DNA from 3 places in the Mesorhizobium sp. C264A genome. Region 3 is predicted to be linked to each of the others. Evidence: predicted binding sites of a transcription regulator. Region 3 holds the regulator's gene; each other region holds the start of a gene.

Region 1 (4,428 bases), on a different contig from region 3:
CAAATACCGCGCGCTTGCCAAGGATACCGGCATCGGCACGAAGGACCATGTGCTCGAGATCGGCTGCGGCTGGGGCGGTTTTGCTGAATTTGCCGCGCGCGAGATCGGCTGCCGCGTCACCGGCCTGACCATCAGCCGCGAACAGCACGATTTCGCCAAGGCGCGCATCCAGAAGGCGGGACTGTCTGACAAGGTCGACATCAAGCTGCAGGATTACCGAGACGAAACGGGCACTTACGACCGCATCGCCTCGATCGAGATGTTCGAGGCGGTCGGCGAAAAATATTGGCCGGTATTTTTCGGCAAGATGAAGGCATGCCTGAGGCCCGGCGGCACCGCCGGCCTGCAGATCATCACCATCAACGAGGCCGCTTACGACACCTATCGGGCGCGGCCGGATTTCATCCAGCGCTATGTCTTCCCAGGCGGCATGCTGCCGACGCCGTCGATCCTGAAGACGCTGGGCAGCGACCATGGCCTTGCCCATCTGCGCGAGCGCGTCTTTCCGGACGACTATGCCCGCACGCTTGCCGAATGGCGCAACCGCTTCTGGGCGTCGTGGGAAAAGATCGTCCCGCTCGGCTTCGACGACCGCTTCAAGAAGCTTTGGGAATTTTATCTCCACTATTGCGAAGCCGGCTTCAGGGCCAGCTACATCGACGTGCGCCAGGTGGTCTACAAGGCCTGATCCGAAGCGTGATTGAGCGGGCGTATGCCCGCTCGTTTTCCCTGTTACCTGCGCGTTTGCCTCAAAGCAGGATGCGATACTTCGCAAACCCGGATTCGCCCTCGCCGGCCGGCTCGATCTTGAGCGATTTCACTCCCGATATAAAATCCTTCGCTTTGGGGCCGGTCTCGAACACGACGCTGGTGCCGGGCAGCGGCGTGAACGACCAATTGTCGTCGGCCAAGGGATTGATCGTGCCTTCGCTAACGACGTAGCGCACGATCACGTCGCGGTTGGTGTCCGGCGCCTCGTAGATGATCTTCGAGGCATTGATGTCGGGGAAATTGCCGCCACCGCCGGCGCGGTAATTGTTGGTGGCGACGACGAATTTCGCTGCCGGATCAATAGGCTTGCCGTCGAAGCTGAGGCCGACGATGCGGTTCGAGCCGGCATTGGCGACGCCACCCTTGGCATCGTATTTCGGCAGCTGCGACAGGTCTATTCCGTAGCTGACGCCATCGATCACATCGAAATTGTAGGACGGGAATTCGGTGTCGATGAGCGCCTGGTCGGCCTTGCCCGGCTCGATCTTCCTGAAAATGCCGGCCGACATTTCCAGCCATTCCTTCACTTGCGCGCCGGTGATTTCGACGGCGCGCACCGTGTTCGGATAGAGATAGAGGTCGGCGACGTTCTTGATGGCGATGTCGCCCACCGGCACGTCGGTATAGTAGTCGGCGCCGTTGCGCCCGCCGGCCTTGAAGGGTGCTGCCGCCGACAGCAGCGGCACATCCTTCCACTGCGTGCTCTTCAATATGTCCTTGAGGTACCAACTCTGCGCCTGGTTGACGATCTGCACCGACGGATCGTCGGCGACCAGCGCGAAATAGGAATAGAGCGGCGCCGAGGTCTTGCCGACCGGTCGGCGGACATAGGCAAGTGTCGCCTCATGGTCCGCCTTCAGCGCATCGACGACGCGCTGGTCGTCCGCCACCGTCGGCTTGTTTGCCTTGTCGACGCGCTGGTAGATCGGCCTTGCCTCCGATGTGGCCGAGGCTACGCGCCATTTCGATCCGTCCCGTTCCAGAAGCAGATCGATCAGTCCCATATGCGAGCCCCAGAAACCGCCCATCACGGCGGGCTTGCCCTGCAGCGTGCCTTTCTCGGTGTCGACGCCTTCGAGCGCCTGAAAATCCTTCTTACCGGGGAAGACGAGATGCTGATGGCCGGTGAACACCGCATCGATGCCTTCGACGCCGGCGACGAAGAAGGAGGCGTTCTCCATGCCGTCGCCCTGCTTGATATCGATGCCGGAATGCGAGAGCGCGATGACGATGTCGGCGCCCTCCTCCTTGATCTGCGGCACCCATGCCCTGGCCGCCTCGACGATGTCGCGCGTCCTGACATTGCCTTCCAGGTTCTTCAGGTCCCAGACCATGATCTGCGGCGGCACAAAGCCGATGATGCCGATCTTGATCGGCTGCTCGGCGCCCGACCCGTCCTTGATCTTCTTGTCGAGGATGACATAGGGCTTGAGGTAGAGCTTGTCGCCGCGCGGTTTGGCGGCAAGCTCGGTGCCGCGGATCAGATTGGCGCAGACGAAGGGGAAATTGGCTCCGGCCAGCACCTTGTCGAGGAACGACAGGCCGTAATTGAACTCGTGATTGCCGAGCGTCGAGCACTCATAGCCCAGCAGGTTCATGCCCTTCATGATCGGATGCAGATCGCCTTCCTTGAGGCCCTTCTCATAGGCGATGTAATCGCCCATCGGATTGCCCTGCAAAAGATCGCCATTGTCGATCAGCATCGCATTGGTGGCTTCCTTGCGCACCGCCGCGATCAGTGAGGCCGTCCGTGACAGGCCCATCGTGTCGTTGGCTTTGTCTGCGTAGTAGTCGTAAGGCAGCACATTCACATGGATGTCGGTGGTCTCCATGATCCTCAGATGCGCCTGATTGGCCTGCGCGCGGGCGGAAAACGGATGGAGCATGATCAGCGCCCCGCTGGCGGCCGTACCGGCAAGAAAACTACGGCGGGAGACGGGGTAATTGAGATGCGGCATTGGTTTTCCTTCCCAGCGACGTGACAAGATCCCAGCCCCGAGCGGAAGCTTCGCGCCGAAAACCGGCCATGTCCATCGGGAAGTCAGTCGATCAGCTAAAGGTGACGGCTGGATGAATATCCTTGGCCGCGGTTGAGAACCTCAGCCCTTGTTATCATCGCCCTGGGTGATCAGCCGCGCGCTGCGCTGGCCGGTGAAATAGATCCATAGCCAGCTAAGCGACACCGAGAGCCGGTTGCGAAAACCGATCAGGAAGTAGATATGCGCCACGCCCCACAGCCACCAGGCAAGCCATCCCGTGAGCTTGATCGAGCCGAAATCGATCGCGGCTGCCCACTTGCCGATCGTCGCCAGGTCGCCGGCATGTTTGTAGCGGAAAGGGCGCGGCGCGCTATCGCCGGCCAGCCGCGCCCTGATCGTCGCGGCAACATGCTTGCCCTCCTGCTTGGCCGAGGGCGCCACGCCGGGCACCGGTTTGCCGTCCGGCCGCAAGACATGCGCGGTGTCTCCGATGACGAAGATTTCAGGACTGTTCGGCACGGTCAGATCGGGCTCGACCATTACCCTGCCCGCCCGGTCCACCGGCGCGCCCAGCCACTCTCCCGCGGGCGAAGCCGCTACGCCGGCGGCCCACAGGATGGTTCGCGCCGGCAGATGCGTCTCGCCAAAGACGACGCCTTCGGCATCGAGGCGCGTGACGGCGCGGCCAAGCTCGACCGTGACGCCCCGCCGCTCCAGCGCCTTGCGCGCATAGTCGGACAGCTTTGGCGCGAAATTGGCTAGGATCCTGTCTCCGGCCTCCACCAGCACCACACGCGCCTCACGCGTGTCGATGTTGCGGAATTCGCCGCGCAGCGTTTCATGCGCGAGTTCGACAATGGTGCCGGCAAGCTCCACGCCGGTCGGGCCGCCGCCGACGATGACCAGTGTCAGCAGTGCCTGGCGCGTGGCCGGATCGGTCTCGCGCTCGGCCTGCTCGAAGGCGAGCAGGATGCGCCGGCGAATGGTAGTTGCGTCTTCAAGCGTCTTCAGCCCAGGCGCGAAAGGCTCCCATTCGTCGTGGCCGAAATAAGCATGACGCGCGCCGGTGGCGAGCACCAGCGTGTCGTAGGGAACAGAACTGCCGTCCTCAAGCAGCACGCGTTTGCCTGGGCGGTCGACGCCGGTGACGTTGCCGAGCAGGGTCGTCACGTCCTCGCGCTTGCGCAGCAGATGACGGATCGGCCAGGCAACTTCCGAGGTCGCCAGCGAGGTGGTCGCCACCTGGTAGAGCAGCGGCTGGAAAAGGTGATGGTTGCGCTTGTCGATCATGGTGATGCGCACGGGTGCGCCGGCCAGCGCCCGGGTGAGTTCGAGACCGCCGAACCCTGCGCCGACGACAACGACATGATGGCTGGTTTCACTCATCGCATTCACCCCTGTTTGTCTCTCTTTATCTAGTGATTTTTGTGCACCGCAACAATGTCGCGGCGCGCTAGACTGCCGCGCGTAAGGCTGCCCAGGACTCGTCGCCGGATGTCGCGAATGCCTATGTCGGCAAGCCTGGACGGGTATAGCCTTGCAGGGGCTGGAACCACGGGAGTGAAGCATGGCCAACGACGATGACAAAGATCGCAAAGGGCGGGCGCAATATTCTTCGCCGCCTTGCTTCATGCACGAACTCGATCCGGAATTTCGCGCGCCATTGACCGACTGGACC
Region 2 (4,428 bases), on a different contig from region 3:
CCGATCCGCGGCGAATGGCCGGATGAGAGCTGGAAAGGCTGGTGGGGCGACAACCCGCCCTATCACGTGCCGACCTTCGTGCTGACCCATCACAAGCGCGACCCCATTGTGATGGAAGGCGGCACCGTTTTCCACTTCGTTGCTGGCGGCATCCACGCCGCGCTCGAACAAGCAAAGGCCGCGGCCGGCGGCAAGGATGTCCGCGTCGGCGGCGGCGTTTCCACCATCCGGCAATATCTGCAAGAGAAGCTCATCGACGAGTTGCATCTGGCGGTGTCGCCGGTGTTGCTCGGGAGGGGCGAGAGCCTGTTTGCCGGGCTGGATATGCTGAAGCTGGGTTACCAGTGCACCGAGCAGGTGGCGACAGCGCTCGCCACGCATGTGACGATCAAGCGGGTGTAGTGGCGAAGTGATAGGCGCAGGCTTCTTTCTCCCCGTTCTACGGGGAGAAATGCCCGGCAGGCAATGAGGGGCAGCGCTGCTTTTGGAGGTTAGCAGCGTCCGACGGCTGTGAATTCGTCGATGCCGGCGCTGCCCCTCATCCGCCCTTCGGGCACCTTCTCCCCGTGAAACGGGGAGAAGGAAAAGTGCTCAATACTTCTCCGGCACGTAAAGCTCGCGCGGCAGGACCTGGCGCTCGTACTCCGGGTTGAACACCCGCTCGGGCAGCGTGATTTCTTCGTGCGGCACGTCCTCATAGGGCAGTTGTTTGAGGAGATGGTCGATGCAGTTCAGCCGCGCCCGCTTCTTGTCGTTGCCTTCGACGATGTACCACGGTGCCTCTGGGATGTTGGTGCGGGCAAACGTCTCTTCCTTGGCCTTGGTGTACTGCTCCCAGCGCACGCGCGACTGCAGGTCCATCGGCGACAGCTTCCACTGCTTCATCGGGTCGTGGATGCGCATCATGAAGCGCATCTGCTGTTCCTCGTCGGTGATCGAGAACCAGTATTTGACCAGCGTGACGCCGGAGCGGACCAACATGCGCTCGAACTCCGGCACGTCGCGGAAGAACTCTTCGACCTGATCGGGTTCGGCAAAGCCCATCACCCGCTCGACGCCGGAGCGGTTGTACCAGGAGCGGTCGAACAGCACGATCTCGCCGCCGGCCGGCAGATGCGGCACGTAGCGCTGGAAATACCACTGCGATTTTTCGCGCTCGGTCGGCGCCGGCAGCGCCACGGCGCGGCAGATGCGCGGGTTGAGGCGCTGGGTGATGCGCTTGATGACGCCGCCCTTGCCGGCGGAATCGCGTCCTTCGAAAACCACCACCAGCTTCTTCTTGTGGTAGGCGACCCAGGACTGCAGCTTGATCAGTTCCGACTGCAAGCCGATCAGGTCGCGGAAATACTGCATGCGGTCGATCGACGGCGGATGCGCGTTCTTGTAGATCTTGGAGATCTCCAGCGACAGCGCCGGCTCCGACATTTCAAGCTCATAGTCCTCGTCGAGCATGTCGGCGAGTTCGGCTTCCAGCCAATCCCTGGCCGGAGAATTCTGCTTCAACTCGGTCATTTCCACTGCTCCGCTTGCCGGCTGGCATGAAACCCTGAGCCGACTCGATATAGGCCGCCAATGACGGTTTTATTGCAAGCCGCCGGCCAGCCGGTCATCACTGCAAACCAGCGAGCATTGCCGATCCATCGCCCTGGGATGGCGACAAGCCGCTCAAATTGTCCTACAAATAGCGGACCCCTTCGGGCTTCCCCGCCCTTTCCTGCTAAAACCGCCTCCCCACCAAAACTACGAGGATCTGACATGGAATACCGCACGCTTGGCCGTTCCGGCTTGAAAGTTTCGGCGCTGACCTTGGGAACCATGACCTTCGGCGGCAGCGGGCCGTTCGCCGCCGTCGGCAATTCCGATCTCGCGGAGGCCTCGCGCATCATCGACACTTGCATCGATGCCGGCATCAATCTCATCGACACCGCCAATGTCTATTCCAACGGTCTGTCGGAAGAGATCATCGGCGAGGCGCTCGGCGGCAAGCGCAAGAACGACGTGCTGATCGCCTCCAAGGCGCGCATGCGGATCGGCAAGGGCCCCAATGACGAAGGCCTGTCGCGCCATCATCTGATCCGCGAATGCGAGAAGAGCCTGAAGCGCCTCAGGACCGATGTCATCGACATCTATTTCCTGCACGAATGGGACGGCGCGACGCCGCTCGAGGAAACCATCTCCGCGCTCGACACGCTGGTTGCCCAGGGCAAAATCCGCTATGTCGGCTGCTCCAACTATTCCGGCTGGCAGGTCATGAAGGCGCTCGGCATCAGCGACAGCCAGCACCAGCCGCGTTTCGTCACCCAGCAGATCCACTACACGCTGGAAGCACGCGAGGCCGAGTATGAGCTCTTGCCGATCTCGGTCGACCAGGGCCTTGGCGTGCTGGTGTGGAGCCCGCTCGCCGGCGGCCTGCTGTCGGGCAAATACCGCCGCGACAGTCCGACGGCGCGCCAGATCGGCGGCTGGTCGGAACCGCCGATCCGCGACGAGGGCCGGCTGTGGCGGATCGTCGACGTGCTGGTCGACATCGGCGCCACTCGCGGCGTCTCGGCGGCCCAGGTGGCGCTGGCCTGGCTGCTTGGCCGGCCGGCCGTCAGTTCGCTGGTGATTGGCGCACGCAACGAGGCCCAGTTGAAAGACAATCTCGCCGCGGCAAGCCTGACGCTGTCCTTTGATGAACGCCAGCGTCTCGATGCCGTCAGCCGGCCGCCGGTGCTCTATCCCTACTGGCACCAGCAGTTTACGGCGAAGGACCGCTTCGGCCCGGCCGATCTGGTTATGGACCGCAGCGTCATCTGACTTAAGGGCGCCGGAAGCCGCTAGCCCGCGATAAACCGCCAGACCTGCGGATCGGGCTCGATCTGGCCGCTGAGCACGAAATATTTGTAGAGCACGAGCAGGCAGATCGCCTGCTCGGCCCGCTCGTCGGCGAATTTGCGGCAATAGGCGTTGGCCGCCGCAACGATGCGCTGGGCCTCGGCCGGATGCTGCTCGAGATGATGCACCCGCTCGGCCAGATCGCTGAAGTCGGGCGCCAGCGGCACATAATGGACATCGGGCTCGAGCTGCCCCTCGGCGAACCAGGTCTCGTAAGTCGGCGGCGGCATCAGGCAGAGCGAGTTCGAGCTCATGATCCATTTCAGATTGGTCGCGACATCATTGCCTTCGAGCGAGATGATGTAGCGGTAGCGGCGCTGCTGATCGATGCTGAGATAGGGCTTGCGGTATTCCGCAGGTGCTGTCGCCCTCGGCGTGCCGACATCGCAGAACGGCAGATTGCGGGCTGCATCCAGCAACAAGGTGCGGATCGGATTGTTGAGTTCGCCGCGCCAAACGACGAGCGGATGCTTGTCGGCGAAGGCGACATCGTCGGCCGGCATGTAGAAATGACGGAACTTGTTCAGCTTGAACAGGACGCCGTTGCCGTTGTCGCCGGCTATCGGCCGGTCCTTGACGATCGACGGCATCTTCGGCACTTCGATGACGTCGCCGAATTCCAGGTCGATGCGCAGATCTGGGTCGAAATAACGGGTGAACTCCTTCAGATCGTAATAGTACATGCTGCGGTCCGACGGCAGCCGGCTGACCGGCACGGCCTCGGGGCTGGGGCTAAAAGGCTCCCGCAGCGTGTTGTAGTAATTGAGCCGCTGGCGGACCGATGCGTCGGAAAGCCTGGCCTGATCGAGCAGCCGGCCGAGCCGGCGCCGGAAAAGAACCGGCGGCGCGATGTCGCGCATGGCGTTGCGCGCATAGTAGATCAGCTTCTGTGCGTTTCTTTGAAGCGTGGCCATCGGTCGTTTTGATTCGAAATCGGTCGGCGGCGGCTCCAGCAACTGTCCCGCAGCCTTTTCTAAACCATTGTGTTCGCCATCACGCAAGTCCAGAACCGCTGGCATCTGCCCTCGCGGCGCTGTTGTGTTTGCCGGCCAATGCTTCTAGGCAGGATCAGGCACAGCGAAAGGAAACGATATGGCTCGACCACCGAATTACGGTCAGGAACGCAAAGAGCGCGACCGGCAGAAGGCCGCCAAGAAGGCGGAGAAGCTCGCCGCCAAGGTCGCGGCCAAGGAGCGCGCCGAGCCTGAGAACGAGGCAAGTTCGAAAACCGACACCGAGACAGAAAAATAGGCAAGACAGGATCACCGGCCCGCGAAACGGGCCGGATCCTGGCAAAATGCCGGTCTGATCAGGCCGATGTGATCAGGCCGGGGCCTTGTCGCTGACGAAGACGTTGACCTCGCGCGCGGCGGCGATGAAGGCGCGTCTTGCAATCATCGCCGGCTTGTCGCCGGCCAGCGCGTCATGGCAGGCCTGCAGCGCTTCGCGGTGCTTGGGGCTGCGCTTGCCGGGCCAGCTGTTGAGCAGGTAATCGGAAGCCTCGCGCACCGTACGCAAGAGCTGAGTGCTTCCCTCCGTGCCCGACTTAAC
Region 3 (4,428 bases):
TCGTCGGTCTTCCAGCGCTCTTCCTGGAAGTTCGACCACGACACGCCGATGACCTTGTCCTTCGCCTGCGCGACCGACATCAGCGCCAGCGACATGGCGACACCCGCCAGCATGGCGGCTGCAAATCTGTTCATCATAATCCTCCCTGCGCCGCGTGCGGCGCGACAAAACTGGCCCGAGGGCCGGCACACAGAGGCCCTATTTTTTCGAGCCTCGAAAAAATACTGGTTCAATGATAAGGCGCTGTCAACATCGATTCTGATGGATTCTGATGGCCTTGCCGAATTTTTTCGAGGTCCGCAATAAACAATGACAGGGCTGCCGGCGTCTGCCAATATTTGGCTGGTGCCGTCGAACGCCTTCACTATCATGAGGCGCGAGGAGGCCGGGAGGAAACAAATGTCGGTTGGAATCCGCCACGACGATCTGCGCCGTCGCAACCGTGCCATGGTGATTTCGGCCGTGCGCCGGGCCGGCCAGCCGTCGCGGACCGAGATTGCGGCGACCACCGGCCTCAGCCACTCGACCATATCGGCAATCTCGTCTGATCTGATTCAAGAAGGCGTCCTGATTGAAGGCAAACCTGGCGAGACAGGCGCACTGAAACGCGGCCGGCCGCAGGTCGGCCTTGGCCTCAACCCGGAAGCGGCGGCGGTGATGACCGTCGTGCTGTCGCTCAATTTCCTGTCCGTCACCGTCATCGACTATGCCGGCCACGTCGTCGCCGAGGAACAGCGCCGGCTGGACACGCTGACCAAGCCGCGCGACGAGCTGATTGGCGAATGCGTAGCAATCGTCCGGCGGCGGCTTGAGGATCCCGACCTCGATGTCCAGAGCATCGCCCGCATTGCCATGGGCATCCAGGGCATCACCGATTCGCAGGCGCGCGCCATGCTGTGGTCGCCAATCACGCCACTGACCGACATTGCCTTCGCCGACATGTTGGAAGTGGAATTCGGCATTCCGGCCACCATGGAGAACGACTGCAATATGATGGCGGTGGCGCTGCAATGGCGCCAGCCCGAGCGCTACCGCGACAACTTTATCGCCATCCTCTTGTCGCACGGCATCGGCATGGGACTGGTGCTGAAAGGCGAACTGTTCACCGGCACCCATTCCTCGGGCGGCGAGTTCGGCCACATGATCCACCGTCCGGGCGGCGCGCTCTGCCGCTGCGGGCGGCGCGGCTGCGTCGAGGCCTATGCCGGAAACTACGCCATCTGGCGCAGCGCCAAAATGATGGGCGAGGATGCCGAGCCGGTCGATATCGGCGACGCTGATATGCGCGCACTCGCCGCGCGCGCCCGCGAAACCGATGGCCCGGAGCGCGAAGCCTATCGCAGGGCCGGTGAGGCGCTCGGCTTCGGCCTCGGCAGCCTGTTTGCTCTGATCGATCCGGCACCCGTCGCCATGGTCGGCGTCAGCGCCGCCGCCTTCGACCTGATCGAACCGGCATTGCGCGAAGCGATCGCCCAGACCGCCGGCGGCCAGCACTCGAAATCGATCTCCTTCGACACCGAGCCCAACGAGCTGCCGCTGATCCGCGAAGGCTGCGCCATGCGCGCGCTCGGCTTCGTCGACCAGGAGATTTTCGCGCCGGGCATTCAGGCGAAATCCGGCAAGCATGTCGCCTGAATGGCCGGCAACGGCGCGACGCGCAGCATCCTAGTCTTCCCTAATAGCGTAGCCGGCGCCGCGAATGGTACGGATGACATCCGGCATGCGGCCGTTGTTGACGGCCTTGCGCAGCCGCCCGACATGCACGTCGACGGTTCGCTCGTCTATATAGATCGTCTCGCCCCAGACATTGTCGAGCAGTTGGCTGCGCGAGAACACGCGGCCGGGATGGCGCATCATGAATTCGAGCAGCCGGAACTCGGTCGGTCCGAGCCTGATCTCGCTCTTCTTGCGGTAGACCCGGTGCGATTCTCGATCGAGCACGATGTCGCCGACCTTGAGCACGCTCGACAGCACTTCCGGCTTGGCGCGGCGCAGCAGCGCTTTCACGCGCGCCATGAACTCCGGCGTCGAGAATGGCTTGACCAGATAGTCGTCGGCACCGGTGGACAGGCCGCGCACGCGGTCGCTTTCCTCACCGCGCGCGGTCAGCATGATGATCGGCAGCCGCTCGGTTTCGGGCCGCACTCTAAGCCGCCGGCAGAGCTCGATGCCGGAAACAGCCGGCACCATCCAGTCGAGCACCAGGAGATCGGGCACGTTTTCCTGCAGGCGGATCTCGGCCTCGTCGCCGCGTGTCACCACCTCGACCTGATAGCCTTCGGATTCGAGGTTGTAGCGGAGGAGCACGCCTAGTGGCTCCTCGTCCTCCACGACCATGATGCGTGGCGCGATCATAGGCAGTTCACCCTCATCAGGCCGGCGTGGCCATCGCCGTCTCGTCCTGCTTCGGACGATTGGCGGGCAATTGCTGGCCGGTCAGCACATAATACGCATTTTCGGCGATGTTGGTGACATGATCGCCGATGCGCTCAAGATTCTTGGCGCAGAACAAGAGATGCGTGCAGGCGGTGATGTTGCGAGGGTCTTCCATCATGTAGGTCAAGAGCTCACGAAACACGGACGTGTATTTGACGTCGATGCGCTCGTCGTCATTCCTGAGTTTTGCAAGAGCTGCCGCATCGGTGGCGGCATATTCCTCGACGACGCCTTGCACCTGGATCAGCACCAGTTGCGCCATGGCATCGATGGAGTGCGAGAGGTCGCGCGGCGTGACGCTCAAGCCCACGGTGCCGACGCGTTTGGCGATGTTCTTGGCGAGATCGCCGATGCGCTCGAGGTCGCCGGCCATGCGGATCGAGCCGACCACGGCGCGCAGATCGTTGGCCATCGGCTGGCGCTTGGCGATCAGCGTGATGGCGCGGTCGTCCAGTTCGCGCTGGCGCGCATCCATGATGGCGTCGTCGGAAACGACACGCTGTGCCAGCGCATTGTCCGAATTGAGCAGCGCCCTGGTCGAGCCGCTGACCATCGAGCCTGCCAGATCGCCCATGTCGCGGATCAGCTTGCTGATCTGCCCGAGCTCTTCATCGAAGGAGGCGACGGTATGTTCACCCATGATCTTGGTCCTCGTGCCTGAAATTCACCCGCCGGAAGGTTCAGCCGAAGCGGCCGGTAATGTAATCTTGGGTGCGCTTGTCGTCGGGGTTGGTGAACATCTTGTCGGTTGCGCCCTCCTCGACGAGATAGCCGAGATGGAACATCGCCGTGCGCTGCGACACGCGCGCCGCCTGCTGCATCGAATGGGTGACGATGACGATCGTGTAGTTCTGGCGCAGTTCGTCGATCAGCTCCTCGACACGGGCGGTGGCGATCGGATCAAGCGCCGAGCAGGGCTCATCCATCAGGATCACTTCCGGCGACACGGCGATGGCGCGCGCGATGCACAGGCGCTGCTGCTGGCCGCCGGACAGGCCGGTGCCGGGCTCCTGCAGGCGGTCCTTGACCTCGTTCCAGATCGCCGCCTTCTTCAGGCTCTGCTCGACGATCTGGTCCATGTCGGACTTGCGCTTGGCCAGCCCATGGATGCGCGGGCCGTAGGCGACGTTCTCGTAGATCGACTTCGGGAACGGATTGGGTTTCTGGAACACCATGCCGACGCGTGCGCGCAGTTCGACGACATCGATGTTCTTGTCGTAGATGTCGTCTTCATCGAGCGTGATCTTGCCGGTCACCCGCGCCGAATCGATGGTGTCGTTCATGCGGTTGAGGCAGCGCAGGAAGGTCGACTTGCCGCAGCCGGACGGGCCGATCAGCGCCGTCACCTGGTTCTGGCGGACGTCGAGATTGACGTCGAACAACGCCTGCTTCTCGCCGTAGAAGACGCCGACCTTGTCGCCGCGCATCTTGATGACTTCGTTCGACTTGGCGTTCATTTTGTCGCCCACTGCATTTTCAAGGGACTGTTCGGTCATGATGTTCATACCAAATTGCCTTTTTTCTACCAGCGCCGCTCGAACCGGCGCCGAAGCACGATCGCGGTGATGTTCATGGCCATGAGGAAGACGAGCAGGATGATGATGGCGCCGGACATGCGCTCGACAAAAGCGCGCTCAGCCTCGTTTGCCCACATATAGATCTGCACCGGCAGCGCGGTCGCCGGATCGAAAGGCGTCGTCGGATAATCGGCGACGAAAGCGACCATGCCGATCAAGAGCAGCGGTGCTGTCTCGCCGAGCGCACGCGCCAGGCCGATGATGGTGCCGGTAAGGATGCCCGGAGCGGCAAGCGGCAGGATGTGGTGGAACACCATCTGCATCTTGGAGGCGCCGAGGCCGAGCGCCGCCGAGCGGATCGACGGCGGCACCGCGGCAAGGGCGGCGCGCGTGGCGATGACGATGGTCGGCAGCGTCATCAGCGTCAGCACCAGGCCGCCGACGAAGGAAGCCGAGCGCGGCATGCCGAGGAAGT

The links. Region 3 encodes PhoB, which activates phosphate uptake and scavenging genes when phosphate is short. Its sites were predicted from a motif close to TGTCATNNANCTGTCAT; they were not measured.
Region 1: a site for PhoB is predicted at 2,831-2,847, ahead of NKL04_RS07675 (bifunctional 2',3'-cyclic-nucleotide 2'-phosphodiesterase/3'-nucleotidase). Genes of this name have one in related genera too.
Region 2: a site for PhoB is predicted at 1,573-1,589, ahead of ppk2 (polyphosphate kinase 2). Genes of this name have one in related genera too.

Annotation. Positions count from the first base shown of each region.
Region 1 covers NZ_JAMYVY010000001.1:1,568,100-1,572,527, reverse strand. The annotation lists gene NKL04_RS07680 (SAM-dependent methyltransferase) at 1-688, shown strand, start outside; gene NKL04_RS07675 (bifunctional 2',3'-cyclic-nucleotide 2'-phosphodiesterase/3'-nucleotidase) at 750-2,729, opposite strand; gene NKL04_RS07670 (NAD(P)/FAD-dependent oxidoreductase) at 2,871-4,136, opposite strand; gene NKL04_RS07665 (5-formyltetrahydrofolate cyclo-ligase) at 4,318-4,428, shown strand, end outside.
Region 2 covers NZ_JAMYVY010000001.1:2,417,465-2,421,892, forward strand. The annotation lists gene NKL04_RS11970 (dihydrofolate reductase family protein) at 1-402, shown strand, start outside; gene ppk2 (polyphosphate kinase 2) at 592-1,512, opposite strand; gene NKL04_RS11980 (aldo/keto reductase) at 1,756-2,799, shown strand; gene NKL04_RS11985 (glycosyl transferase family 90) at 2,820-3,791, opposite strand; gene NKL04_RS11990 (hypothetical protein) at 3,970-4,128, shown strand; gene NKL04_RS11995 (DUF982 domain-containing protein) at 4,201-4,428, opposite strand, start outside.
Region 3 covers NZ_JAMYVY010000002.1:1,908,583-1,913,010, reverse strand. The annotation lists gene xylF (D-xylose ABC transporter substrate-binding protein) at 1-134, opposite strand, end outside; gene NKL04_RS28415 (ROK family protein) at 400-1,635, shown strand; gene phoB (phosphate regulon transcriptional regulator PhoB) at 1,666-2,355, opposite strand; gene phoU (phosphate signaling complex protein PhoU) at 2,372-3,076, opposite strand; gene pstB (phosphate ABC transporter ATP-binding protein PstB) at 3,117-3,941, opposite strand; gene pstA (phosphate ABC transporter permease PstA) at 3,959-4,428, opposite strand, start outside.